Regions from separate parts of the Lysinibacillus sp. BSL11 genome, predicted to be linked through region 3. Evidence: riboswitches for the same ligand, from Rfam matches in the RefSeq annotation. Region 3 holds a riboswitch; each other region holds the start of a gene.
What was found. Region 3 has a riboswitch for cobalamin ahead of RCJ95_RS15900 (glutaredoxin family protein). Riboswitches for the same ligand answer to the same signal wherever they lie in the genome.
Positions count from the first base shown of each region.

Region 1: another riboswitch for cobalamin. It lies ahead of RCJ95_RS06310 (ABC transporter substrate-binding protein); the one in region 3 lies ahead of RCJ95_RS15900 (glutaredoxin family protein).
Region 2: another riboswitch for cobalamin. It lies ahead of RCJ95_RS00255 (energy-coupling factor ABC transporter permease); the one in region 3 lies ahead of RCJ95_RS15900 (glutaredoxin family protein).
Region 4: another riboswitch for cobalamin. It lies ahead of RCJ95_RS16785 (hypothetical protein); the one in region 3 lies ahead of RCJ95_RS15900 (glutaredoxin family protein).

Region 1 is NZ_JAVGCX010000004.1:146,468-149,736, forward strand. It holds gene RCJ95_RS06305 (acyl-CoA dehydrogenase family protein) at 1-937, shown strand, start outside; cobalamin riboswitch at 995-1,177, shown strand; gene RCJ95_RS06310 (ABC transporter substrate-binding protein) at 1,314-2,282, shown strand; gene RCJ95_RS06315 (FecCD family ABC transporter permease) at 2,279-3,269, shown strand, end outside.
Region 2 is NZ_JAVGCX010000001.1:47,089-50,357, reverse strand. It holds gene cbiQ (cobalt ECF transporter T component CbiQ) at 1-345, opposite strand, end outside; gene RCJ95_RS00260 (energy-coupling factor ABC transporter substrate-binding protein) at 351-623, opposite strand; gene RCJ95_RS00255 (energy-coupling factor ABC transporter permease) at 627-1,373, opposite strand; cobalamin riboswitch at 1,523-1,707, opposite strand; cobalamin riboswitch at 1,958-2,139, shown strand; gene RCJ95_RS00250 ((2Fe-2S) ferredoxin domain-containing protein) at 2,286-2,657, shown strand; gene cobJ (precorrin-3B C(17)-methyltransferase) at 2,662-3,269, shown strand, end outside.
Region 3 is NZ_JAVGCX010000013.1:26,815-30,083, reverse strand. It holds gene RCJ95_RS15915 (DUF2089 domain-containing protein) at 260-625, shown strand; gene RCJ95_RS15910 (SHOCT-like domain-containing protein) at 639-1,025, shown strand; gene RCJ95_RS15905 (hypothetical protein) at 1,035-1,316, shown strand; cobalamin riboswitch at 1,673-1,850, shown strand; gene RCJ95_RS15900 (glutaredoxin family protein) at 1,968-2,192, shown strand; gene nrdI (class Ib ribonucleoside-diphosphate reductase assembly flavoprotein NrdI) at 2,189-2,548, shown strand; gene nrdE (class 1b ribonucleoside-diphosphate reductase subunit alpha) at 2,545-3,269, shown strand, end outside.
Region 4 is NZ_JAVGCX010000014.1:28,402-31,670, reverse strand. It holds gene RCJ95_RS16790 (GNAT family N-acetyltransferase) at 1-630, opposite strand, end outside; cobalamin riboswitch at 878-1,061, shown strand; gene RCJ95_RS16785 (hypothetical protein) at 1,288-2,043, shown strand; gene RCJ95_RS16780 (GTP-binding protein) at 2,183-3,269, opposite strand, start outside.

The DNA of each region.
Region 1 (3,269 bases), on a different contig from region 3:
AGATGGTACAACAAATCATCTACGTATTCGTCGATTGAAAGATAAATTAGGCGTTCGGGCAGTTCCCTCTGGTGAGGTAGAATTTGATGGTGCACTTGCCTATGTTGTAGGGGAGCAAAATAAAGGGATTTATTATATGCTAGAAGCACTAAATCTCTCAAGAATTTGTAATGCAGTCGCTTCTATTGGTATTATGCGTCGTGGCTTCTTAGAGGCAAAACATTATGTAAGCAATCGACATGCATTTGGCAAGCCCTTAACACAATACCCTATGATTCAGGATACTTTAGGGAAATTTGCAGCTAAGTTGCACGTGGAAGTAGCGACAGTTTTTGATCTTATTCAATTATACGATAAAGTGACAAGTGGACAGGGAACACAGCAAGACCTTATTATGAATCGTTTATATATTGCCATTATGAAAAAGGAAACGGCAGAGCAAGCTGTTCACTATGCTAGTGAGGCAATTGAATTACACGGGGGTAATGGCTATATAGAAGACTTTGTAACGCCCCGCTTATTAAGAGACGCGCAAGTGTTGACGGTGTGGGAGGGGACGGCTAATATTTTGGCCTTAGAACTCATTCGTTTAGTGAATAAGTTTCATGCACATGAACTGTTTGTCTGTGAGATGGAGGAACGATTAGAGAAATTAGCTGAAAGCTCACTAGTACAAATCGTTAAAGAACAATTGGCGAATATTTCTATAAAACTGCAAATTTTTAGCGCTTTAGACGAGGCAACGAAAACTTTTGAAGCAAAAGGTATGGCTGAAAAAATGGCTCACCTTTATGAAAGTGTCATAGCGGTTGAGTGGGCACATAAATTTGGTGGAAAATATGAAAAACTAGCGGACGTTTATTTAGAACAGACATGGTCATTAAGAGAAATGGGTGCTCAAATGAAAACAGTCCAATACTTTTCTGAAATTGTATAATGGCCGGGGAGTCGTCTTGAATGGAGGCGACTTCTTTCATTTTCATGTATAATGAAATCAACTGAATATTATAAAGGTTCTTTACTTAAGTAAAGTGAAAAGGGAAATCGGTGTAATTCCGATGCGGTCCCGCCACTGTAAGTGTGAGTTTTTTCAAATGATGCCACTGAAGATTTCGGGAAGGCTTGAAAAATCGCAAGTAGCACTAGCCAGGAGACCTGCCTTTATAACGACATGACAACCTACGAGGATAGGGTGGTGGATTTTGTATCAGTTTTTTGGTGCGATTTTGCCCCCTCATCGTTCAAAGATGAGGGGTTTTATTTTGATGCAAAATAAAGCGAAATGTCGCATGGACCAACGAAGGAGGATTCACATGAAGAAATTTTGGAAAATAGGATTATCAGCATTTTTAGCAGTAGGCTTGCTAGCTGCTTGTGGGCAGGAAGCAAAAGATAACAAGTCATCTAACGAGCAGCAAACACAGCAAGAAACAGCACAGGTGGATGAAGCAACATTCCCAATGACGATAACAGATGCCCTTGGTAAGGACATTACACTTGAAGCACCTCCTGAGAAAATTGTTTCACTTATTCCGAGTAATACTGAAATCCTTTTTGGACTAGGTTTAAATGATGAAATAGTTGGTGTTACTGACAACGACGATTATCCGCCAGAGGCAGCTGAGAAGGATAAGGTTGGCGGTATGGAGTACGATATTGAAAAAATTATTGCCTTAAAACCAGATATCGTTTTTTCACACGAATCTAGCATGTCTCTTTCAGAAGAGGCTATTGCACAGCTTGAATCAGCAGGTTTGAAAGTTTTTGTAGTAAGAAATGCACAAGACTTTAATGAAACATATACAACAATTGAGCAACTTGGACGTGCTACAGGGAAATTACCAGAGGCAGAAAAAATTGTTGCTAATATGAAGGCGAAAGTAGAAGAAGTTTTGTCTAAAGTCAAGGATGTTGAACCCAAAAAAGTGTTAGTTGAAGCATCAGATGAGCCAGATATTTATACAGCTGGCAATGGTACGTTTATGAACGCGATGCTTGAAATGATCAATGCAGAGAATGTAGCTGTAGATGGCGATAATTGGTATAAAATTGATGCAGAACAAATTATCGCAAAAAATCCAGATGTCATCGTGGTGACATATCATTATGTACCAGATATTTTAACGAAAATACCAAAACGGGCGGGCTTTGATACGATTAATGCCGTAAAAAATAATGCGATTGTGCAGGTAGATGAAAGTACAACAAGTCGTCAAGGGCCACGTTTAGCAGAAGGTCTAGAAGAATTAGCAAAAGCAATCTATCCTGAGGTATTTAAGTGAAAAAAATAGCACTAGCCTATACACTAACATGTACGCTTCTTCTTATTAGCATCTGGTGTGGCGTAGCGATAGGCTCAGTTCATATTCCATTAGAAGTATTATGGAATAAGGCGGTTGATGAAACAGCCGCCAATATTTTTTGGAAAATTCGTTTGCCTCGCGTGTTATTAGCGGGACTAGTAGGCGCATCTCTAGCTATTGCTGGAGCAGCATTCCAAGGTTTATTAAAAAATCCATTAGCAGATCCATATACACTAGGGGTTTCATCAGGGGCATCTGTTGGTGCTGTTTTAACGATCTTTTTTAGTATTTCTATACCTGTTGTCGGTTTGTATGCGCTGCCAACCTTCAGTATGATTGGTGCTATCATCACGATGGTAGTTGTTATGAGCTTTGCTAGACTCGTAGACCGCTCATTGAAAATGGAAACGTTGATATTAACAGGTGTTATTTTTAGTTCATTTTTAGGTTCCCTTATTTCATTAATGATTGCCTTATCTGGTGAAGAATTACGTCAGGTAATAGGCTGGCTACTTGGTTCTGTTTCGATGCGTGGTTGGCCATATGTCCAAATGATCATTCCATTTGTGATTGTAGGTTCAATTATGCTATGGACACAAAGAAGAGAACTAAATGTTTTGTTGTATGGTGAAGAACGGGCAAAACATTTAGGTGTTAATGTGAAGCGCAGTAAATATTTGATATTAGCAGGTGGCTCCATGCTCACTGGAGCGGCTGTAGCGGTTTCTGGCACAATTGGCTTTGTAGGATTAGTGGTGCCGCATATGACAAGGATGATTTGGGGTTCTGATCATCGCCATTTATTACCATTATCTTTTTTCAATGGTGCAACATTACTCATTATTTGCGACCTAGTAGCACGAACAATCATTGTGCCAAGAGAGCTACCAATTGGTGTTATTACGGCATTTATTGGAGCTCCTGTTTTCTCCTATATTTTTTATAAGCAGCGAAGAAGTAAGGGGG
Region 2 (3,269 bases), on a different contig from region 3:
TGATAACACACTTGCGTTCCCAATAAAAACAGTCCAATTCCTCCATGTAAACGACCAAATATGGGCAGGGAGTGTATTCGTTGATGATGTAAAAGAAAGTAAAATAGATACAAGACTTGTTAATAAGAAAAAGCCAGGTAGCAATAATAGTTTGCCATAGTATGTAAGCGGAATTTTGGCACCTAAAATGATAAAAGCACTCATTACAAAAAATGTAATGAGTGAAAGTCGTTCATCTCTCATGATGAGCGTTATGAGAAGTAATCCAAGTGAAAATATCATTTTTTCTAGCGGATGAACGGACGCTAGCTTATTCAGATAGGCATACTTATCAATGAGTAACATAATGGTTAACCTTCTTTGTGTTTGCCACGCATATAGCCGATGAAGTAGCCAATAAAGCCAGCTCCTATAGCTGCCTGTAGCACGAATAATAAGCTTTCGATTTCACCACTTGGTGGCTCCCATAGACTTTCAAACCATGGCTCATATTCCGCATTGATTTCACCAATAGCTGCTTCTGCTTCTCCATCAGCACCACCAAATTCAGCACCTTTTTGTATGAACAAGGGAATGATGGCTAATAACACAACAATTGCTAATAACAATAAATTTTTTTTCATCTGTTAATGTGCCTCCTTTGTTGAGAAAACACGTAAAGTTTTTAGTTCGCTAATATTGTATTTTTTCAAGAAATTCATCACTATGACCGTTAAAATTCCTTCACTCACTGCTAAAGGAATTTGAGTTAAGGCAAAAATACCTGCAAACTTTGTAAAGGATGCCATAAAGCCTCCAACCTCTGAAGGAAAGGCTAGTGCTAGTTGTACAGAAGTCACAATGTATGTACCTAAATCACCAAGCATAGCTGCAAAGAATACGGCTAGTGAAAATGACAAGCCTACTTTTTGAGCACCTTTAAAGACAAAGTAAGCAATAAAAGGACCAACAATAGCCATAGAAAAGGCATTAGCCCCTAAAGTTGTAATTCCTCCATGAGCTAATAATAAAGATTGAAATAATAAAACGATTGTTCCAATTACACTCATTGCTAGAGGGCCAAAGAGTACTGTCCCAAGTCCTACACCAGTTGGGTGAGAGCAGCTACCTGTAACAGAAGGGATTTTTAAGGCGGATAGCACAAAGGCAAAGGCTCCTGAAAGCCCCAAAAGCATTTTTGTTTCAGGATTTTCATCAACGGTTTTTCGAATAGAACGCAATCCTAGAATGATAAATGGAATAGAGATGACCCACCAAAAAATAGCCCATTCGATTGGTAAAAAACCTTCCATGATATGCATGGCAAAGGCACGTTTTGGCACGATTAAAAAGGCCAGTAAAAAATAACTAAGTTTCCACCATGAAAATTTCAAAAAGCTTTCCTCCTAACTAATTAGTAGATTTTTAGAAGATTGCGTGCGTAATTAAAAAAAGCACTTCTCCACTGGTGGAAAAGTGCATAGCTAAAAAAGCAAATAACATTCTCATCTGCTAAGCCGCACACCTATCCTCGTAGGCTGAAACGATCACTTATTTTTCGGCAGGTCTCCTGGCTCTAGTTCAATGCTTTATAGGTCTTCCCATCCGTTGGACAGTGACATATTCTATAAAGCTCCCTATTACAGTGGCGGGACCGCGCCGGACTCAAACCGGCTTCCCTTTTAAGCAAAATGACAAGCACTTTGCACCGAAAAACATTCAAATTGTGAGATTTCACGACAAAGTGTAACATGAATTTCCATAAATATGCTATACCTTTTATAAATTTTTATAATTAAAGGTCAATGGCGAATATTCTGATAACGATTTATGGGCAAATTATATAGATTGTATAAATTTCATACCTAGTTCCATTCAAAATTGATAAATTTGTCATAAATTTTTAAAGAAATATTGAAATTTTAAAAAAATAAGATATGATAAAGACAGTTTTCTATTTAAAATTCTAATAAAAATTTCATATAAAACGTCAATAAGTGCTCGAATAGCTCGAGATAATAGGGAAATTGGTGAAAATCCAATACAGCCCCCGCTACTGTAATAGCTGATGAAATCGCAAAGCCACTGGTGCAAACTTGGGAAGGTGCGATAGTAAAATGAAGCTTAAGTCAGGAAACCTGCTTATTTGATTGTGCATGCAAACTTTTCGGAGGGAGAAGTTGAAGCGAAAGCGAGTACCTGTATTTCATGCTATTCGTTTTTATTTGGCTTCTACAAAACCTTTACTCTTCGTTATAGAGTAAAGGTTTTTCTTTTTCCAAAAAGCAAATGAGGGGAGACAGAAGATGACAACTTGGAATTTAGAGGGGATGAAAACACATCTCTTTATTTGCAATGGCAGTAGCTGCATGAAAAAGGATGGGGAGGAAATTACCTTAGCCATTCGAGATGAGATACAGCGGCAAGCACTCGATCAAGAAATACATACGACAAGAACGCGCTGTAATGGACGATGCAAGGATGCTTGTGTGGTAATTGCCTACCCCCAAGGAAACTGGTATCGTGTGCCATCAACAGAGCATGCTAGAACACTAGTACAAGATTTATATCATGAATCCTTATACAACGAACATGTCTTTACACTTCATGAAGGTACATTACAGCGTACTGCTCAAACAACTGCCATTAAAGGGATCGAAAAGGTGAAAGAGGGGTAACAACATGGCGCAAAAAGGAAAAATTTTCGTAGTAGGCTTTGGACCTGGAGATTTTAAGCATATTACGACACGTGCAGTAGAGGCATTACAACAAAGTGATATGATTATAGGCTACAAAACCTATGTAGAGCTGATTCAAGATTTAGTAAGTGCAAAATCGATTGTTAGTACAGGCATGACAGAAGAAGTGTCGCGTGCACAGGAAGCCGTTCGTCAAGCAGAAGCAGGGAGCATCGTCTCGGTGATTTCGAGTGGTGATGCAGGCGTCTATGGTATGGCGGGATTAGTATATGAGGTGTTAATTGAGCTAGGCTGGACAGAAGCAACAGGAATTGAAGTAGAAATTGTTCCTGGGATTTCTGCGATTAATTCATGCGCTAGCATACTTGGTGCACCCATTATGCACGATGCTTGTACAATCAGCTTGAGTGATCATCTAACACCTTGGAATTTAATTGCAAAGCGTGTCGAGGCAGCTGCAATGGCAGACTTTGTCATTGCTTTATACAATCCTAAAAGTGGTCGTCGAACAAGACAAATTGTCGAGGCTCAGCGAATTCTCTTAGAATATCGTTCGCCAGACACACCAGTAGGGCTTGTGAAAAGTGCCTA
Region 3 (3,269 bases):
CAGAATACAATGTAACCTTATTTTCAATTCTAAACTGTCATTATCTAACTGATGCCGCTAGCTACAAGTAGAAATAGAAAAGACATACATAGAGTAAAGTTGAAATTGCTTAGGACAAGCAATACAGCAATGATTAATTAACATTTTTAATTTAATAATTAATTTTATTTATTTTATAATTAAAAAAATCAATTTTTATTATTTACATATTTAATTTCTTTGTTATATAATCAACTTAACTTAAAGGAAGGAGTTCACTATGGCTTATCAAGTAATCACAAATTGCCCTGTCTGTAGTAGAACATTAAAAATTACGAAGTTACAGTGTTCTCATTGTCACACGACCATTGAAAATGAATTTGAATTGTCGAAGCTAGCATCCTTATCACAGGATCAGCTTCATTTTGTGGAAGTATTTTTAACCTGCCGAGGAAACATTAAAGAGGTTGAAAAGGAACTGGGGGTTTCGTATCCAACAGTTCGAGGCAAGCTAAACGACATTATTTCATCCCTTGGCTATGCTCAAAAAAAGAAAAATGAAGTAGACGAGAAAAAAATTGTAAGCATGCTGGAAAATGGCGAAATCACAACAGATGAAGCGATAAAGCTCTTAAAAGACGAATAGGGAGGAACGGACCATGAAAGAGGAAATCACAAAAGTGTTAACCATGATTCAAGAGGGAAAAATTGATGCGGATAAAGGATCAGAGCTGATTCAAGTGCTACAACAGAAAGAAGAATCAGAGAACAAATTTGTGGAAAAAACAAAGTATTTAGAAAAAACATTAAAGGTTCGTGTTGTATCCACCGAAAATGATAATGTTACGGTAAACTTGCCGATTAAACTTGTCAAAGCCGTACTTATGGCAGGACACAGCATCGCTGCGAGTATTCCACAATCAGAAAAATACGTAAAAGATATCGACATCAATCTTCTTCTTGAAGCAATCGAAAATGAATTAGACGGACAAATTGTAGATATAAAATCAGCAAACGGGGATTCCGTTGCAGTCTTCATTGAGTAGAGGCGACGAATGATGCATGTAAAAGTGAAAGCAAAAGATGTTCGCTTTACAGTCCCAGTTCCCTATACCGTGCTAACCATTGTCCTCTCCATTTTAACTTCTAAATGGATTCAGCAACAAGCCAATAAGTGGACAAAGGCATACTTCGATCGAAAGAACATAGACTTTACCTTTCCGCTCATCGACAAAGAAATGCTAAAGCCGATTATCAAGGAACTACAAAATTATAAGGGACTCGTGCTAGTCGATGTCAAAGCTCAGGATGGGACTGAGGTTAAGATTAGACTATAATCCCAAAGATAGAATGGTTAGAGCATGTTATGATAAAAGCATGCTCTTTTTTAATGAGTGTCATTTGAAACGTGTAAGAGATGATAATTATTTCAGGATTTACATATAGAAGCTACTATTTTTCAATGGTACTTAAAATAGAACATTTCTTTCAGAATTCTAGATACATTTTGATAGATAAAGATGTTCATCGTTTAAAATAGATTTTTGATTTGGGTATAAATGATTAGTGGTAATCTACTTGGAACTACATAATTAAAAATACTGAATAATCCAAAAATAAAGAAGTTTAGAATCTTGATTTACTTTTCATTTGAAGGATGGTACACTTAAAACTATTGAACAACAACTATATATTGTGTTCGTTTTACAAAGGTACTACTACATGTAGTTTAAAAGGGAAGTTCGGTACAATTCCGACGCTGTCCCCGCAACTGTGAAGCTGACGATGATTGCAACCACTGTGCATTTGCATGGGAAGGGAATCAGAGAATGAAGCAAAGCCAGGAGACCTGCCTTTATAAAACAAATTTATCATTTCTTCGGGGATTAAGAGATGGGAACGTCAGTATTTTTGGTATGTTAACGTTTCCATTTAGCCTATCTCTCTAGAGGAGATAGGCTTTTTATTTTATGAAAAGAGGGATTTCTATGAAACTTTATACGAAAACAATTTGTCCAAAATGCCTATGGGTAAAATCTGAACTACAACGTGCAGGACTTGAAGCTGAAATCGTTAACATCGATCATGATGAACAGGCAAAACAAACGATTATTGACGCAGGTTTTTTAAGTGTGCCTGTTTTAGAGATGAATGAAACTTTTATAGGAGATGTTCAGGAAATTGTTTCTCAAATTGAGTTGATTGCTCTATGATCGTTTACGCGAGTCGTACAGGTAATGTCCGAAATGTTGTATCCAAATTAAAGGCAGAATGTATCGAGCTCTCGGAGGGATTGCGATTGAACAAGCCCTATCTTTTAATTACCTACACAGATGGTTTAGGTGACATTCCAGCAAAGGTACAACGTTTCTTAGAAAAAAACAGGGATTTTTGTAAAGGAGTAGTTGCCAGTGGCAATAGTAATTTCGGCCATCATGTATTTGGCGCTGCTGGTGAGAAAATCGCCGCTACCTATCATGTACCCTTAGTAAGGAAATTAGATTTACGAGGTAATCAAACGGATTACGAAGCAATACAAACGTTTTATGAAACGAGGGTAATGAGATGAAAACCTATTTAAAGCTTAATAATGACGTACTGAATCGTTATAGTACAACTGGATTACTTGAGTTAGAAAAGGACCGCGAAGCTACGCGCCGCTACTTTTTAGAGTATGTTAACGTACGTTTGCGTTATTTTATAGATATTGAGGAAAAAATCCGCTATTTAGTTGATGAGGGCTACTATGAGAAAGCATTTATCGATATGTACGAGATGGAATTTATTAAGAAGCTGTACAAGAAAGCCTATGATTATAATTTCCGCTTCCCATCCTTTATGAGCGCAAGCAAATTTTATGATAGCTATGCTATGAAAAGTCGTGACGGGGAAGAGATCTTAGAAAAGTATGAGGATCGTATTGTCATTATTGCTTTGTATTTGGCGCAAGGAAACACAACTCTAGCAGAACGCTCTGTCGAAGCAATGATGGAAGCCTACCAGCCAGCGACACCAACTGCTTTAAATAGTGGTAAGAAAGCACGTGGTGAATTAGTCAGCTGCTTTAAATTATCAATGGATGACTCCATGAACAGTATTGCTGAAAATATTGGCTATTGTTTAGAGCTATCACGCCTTGGTGGTGGAGTAGGGGTCAACTTAACAGATTTACGCCCTTTAGGTGATCCAATTAAAGAGATATTAAATCGTGCAAGTGGTGTCATCCCAGTAGCAAAACTGTTAGAAAATTCTTTCAGTTATTCGAATCAGCTAGGGCAACGAAATGGCTC
Region 4 (3,269 bases), on a different contig from region 3:
GCCATACCCCTTGCCCCTATACGCATCTTTTGTCATCACATCATAAATCCCATAGCTATGTTTACTGTCTATTAATAATCCCGTAGCGATAGGTATTTCCTTTAAACAGCCAATAAACATTCGAGCATTTGATGCTAACTTTTCCTGTGAGAATTTATGAAAATAAGTTTCTAATGCATCTCTTTCTGCTGTTTCTCCAAATAAACTTAGAAAAACTTCCTTATATTGTAGAAGCTCTTCCTTGTTGCTTACTTCTGTGATGGTAAGATGATTAGAAATTCGTGGACCTGTGCGAAGTGTATGGTCAAGCTTCATCATCATATTTCGTTCAGCTTCCTGTAAATTGCAGTCTTTTATCAGCTGTAGCCAATCATCGCTTAGATAGTTGGCATCCACCCACGTGCTGAAAGGAAGTTTATTAACAATGAAATGATTAATCCTTTGTTTAAGATGATTTTCCTTATGAATCATAGGCGATTTCACTACTAGCAAATTAAATGTATCAGTTGGAATGTTCGTGTTGGCTATGACAAAATGAGCTTCCTCTATAATTTGTCCAGAAACAGCTTGAGTAAATAGTTTCATTTTTTCCTCTAAATTACTCGTCACTAAATGTTGACTTGCTTTCATATCTTTCATCCTTTCACTATTAGTAGTGCGCACTATCTTTTATTATAGAGTCATTGAAAGATTAAAAATACGGAGTTCACCGTTTTTATATCCTCCCATAATTTTCAGAAAACAATCAGGCACGAAAAGCAAGGATGATTAGTAGTTTGGAAAATATTATGATATTTGACTTTAGAAAAATACTACTTTACAATTGATTTTAGTAATCTAATAGGAATGTGGCGTACACTAAATTCCTATGACAACTGAATAGCGTGTAGTAATAGGTGTAAATTGCGTGCAATTTGCTTAAAAGGGAAGTCGGTGTGAATCCGACACTGTCCCGCAACTGTAAATGTGAGCGACTTTTCAGTATCCACTGTCTTTGGACGGGAAGGAGAAAAGAAGCGATGATCATGAGTCAGGATACCTGCCTGTTACGAGTACACACCATAAACCTACGAGGAATAGGAGGTGGCATGTTGACAAAACAGAATACTCTGTTCGTCACAGTACGTCAAACGCCCATAGTAAATGAAAGGGTTCACAATCGAACTCGTTCACACATACTTAGGGTTTGTTTGCCATTGTGTGATGAAAGAAGATAAAATGAAGGATTTCCTCTAAAGTAGGGAGTCCTTTTTGTTTTGAAAATATGTACGCAAAGGGGATGCACGTATGACAAATTTTCATGTAACGACAACGTTGGAAACGCCTTTTGAAGATCTGAACATTTGTAAGCAACCACGCACAGAAGTTGCCAAGAAAGCGAAAACAAGAATGGTGGTCGAATCTCTAATCGATCAATTATTAGCAACGAAGCTGATTCGCAATGATCGCTTCTTTGAGCAAATCTTATATAATAAAGAAATTATTTGGATACAAAATGGGGATGTGGACGGTCATCTTTTAGCGAAAGCAGCCATAGCAGATGAACTGAAAACAAAGACGAATAGCTTTATGATGTACATGCCGACCAATCCGATTGTCTATGAGGTCAATGGAGAAGCGTATCACTTAATTACACGCATTGATTCTACACGCGCAAAGCCCAACCTTGACCGTCTCTCATTGGAGCCAAAGCCTGTTTTAAGTGCCGCTCGTGTCAATGACTTATTATGCTCGATTGTTATACGCTTTTACGAAACGTATTTACACGATTTAGCACCTCACCATGACAAACTCATCGCATTTGTACAGCAGGAATATGCACAATTTATTGAAGCAGTGCAAGCGTTAAATGATTATCATTTCAACTGGCATCCACGTGGCAACGGTCACGAGCTTTTACTGCAATTAATTGATCATCTACAACTATTAAAAAGTCAGCCAGGTAAGGTACTGATTGATTTTACGAACAAGCATGACTACGTGATAGTTGAACCCGCTTATTTGATAGACAAACCAACAAAGAAGGCTGTCGGTGCACTATAAAACCAAGCCCTCCATTTTTGGAGGGCTTGGTTTGATCTTGCGCTAGGAATATCCGCGAAAGCAGGAAAAATACCCTCGCTAGTGCGACGAATACCCGCGAAAGCAAGCAATGCCTTCACGCGAACAAAATCACCCCATCCTACAGGCAATGCATGGCTGCCTGTGCTTCTTGCCATGGAACCGAATATCCTTTGCCCTTTGCACAAAAGATACTAGAGGAACTATACTCAGGGTCTGCATTTTTATCGTAGCCAATCTGTGCAATCACATCCTCTGTATTATGGCACACATCATAGCCATCAAATTGGAGAGTGAGTGCACCTTTCCCATTTGTATAGGCGGCAAAGGTTGTACTGTAGCTCATTAAAGTGGCAACAGGCGCACGACCTGTTAGGATAACATCCGTTTCGGATAAAATCGGGTCATCGAATGTGCCTGCTGCTTGCTGAATATCATTCATCATACGGCCGATAAAGTCGTTTGAAGCCTTCATTTTAAAGCGATAATAGGGTTCAAGTAGGACATTTTGTGCCTGCTCCAGCCCCTGACGCAGTGCACGGAAACTGGCTTCGCGGAAATCTCCCCCCGATGTATGTTCATTATGCCCGCGACCTGTTAGAAGTGTAAAATGAATATCTGTTACAGGGAAGCCTGTCAGTAGCCCATGATGGTCACGCTCAAACAGATGCTTTTCAACAAGGCGCTGATTGCCTAAAGATAAATGATCTGCATGACAGGCATTGCTGAAGGTATTACCTGTTCCACGTGGATTTGGCTCCATTAATAAATGAACTTCGGCATAATGCTTGAGGGGCTCGAAATGACCATAGCCTGTTACGGGGGTCGCAATGGTTTCCATATATAAAATTTGCGGCTCACCAAAGGAGACAGCTATTGAAAAACGCGTCATGAATACCTCTGTCAGGACCTCTAATTGAATGACACCCATAATATGCACATGGATTTCCTGAAATTTTTCCTGCCAGACCACACGCAAGGACGGCTCTTCTGCTTCGAGTAAACGGAAAAATTGGAGCACTTCCTTGATATGCTGATCGCCCTCATATTGAACCTTTGCCTGTAAGGTTGGGACAAGCTCATAGGGCTGGGATAGCATCGTTGTACCGATTCGATCCCCAATGTTTGCCTGGCTCAGCCCTTTGACAGCGAAAATTTCTCCCGCCTCTACCTGTTGAACGGTCTCATAGCGACTGCCGTTATAAAGG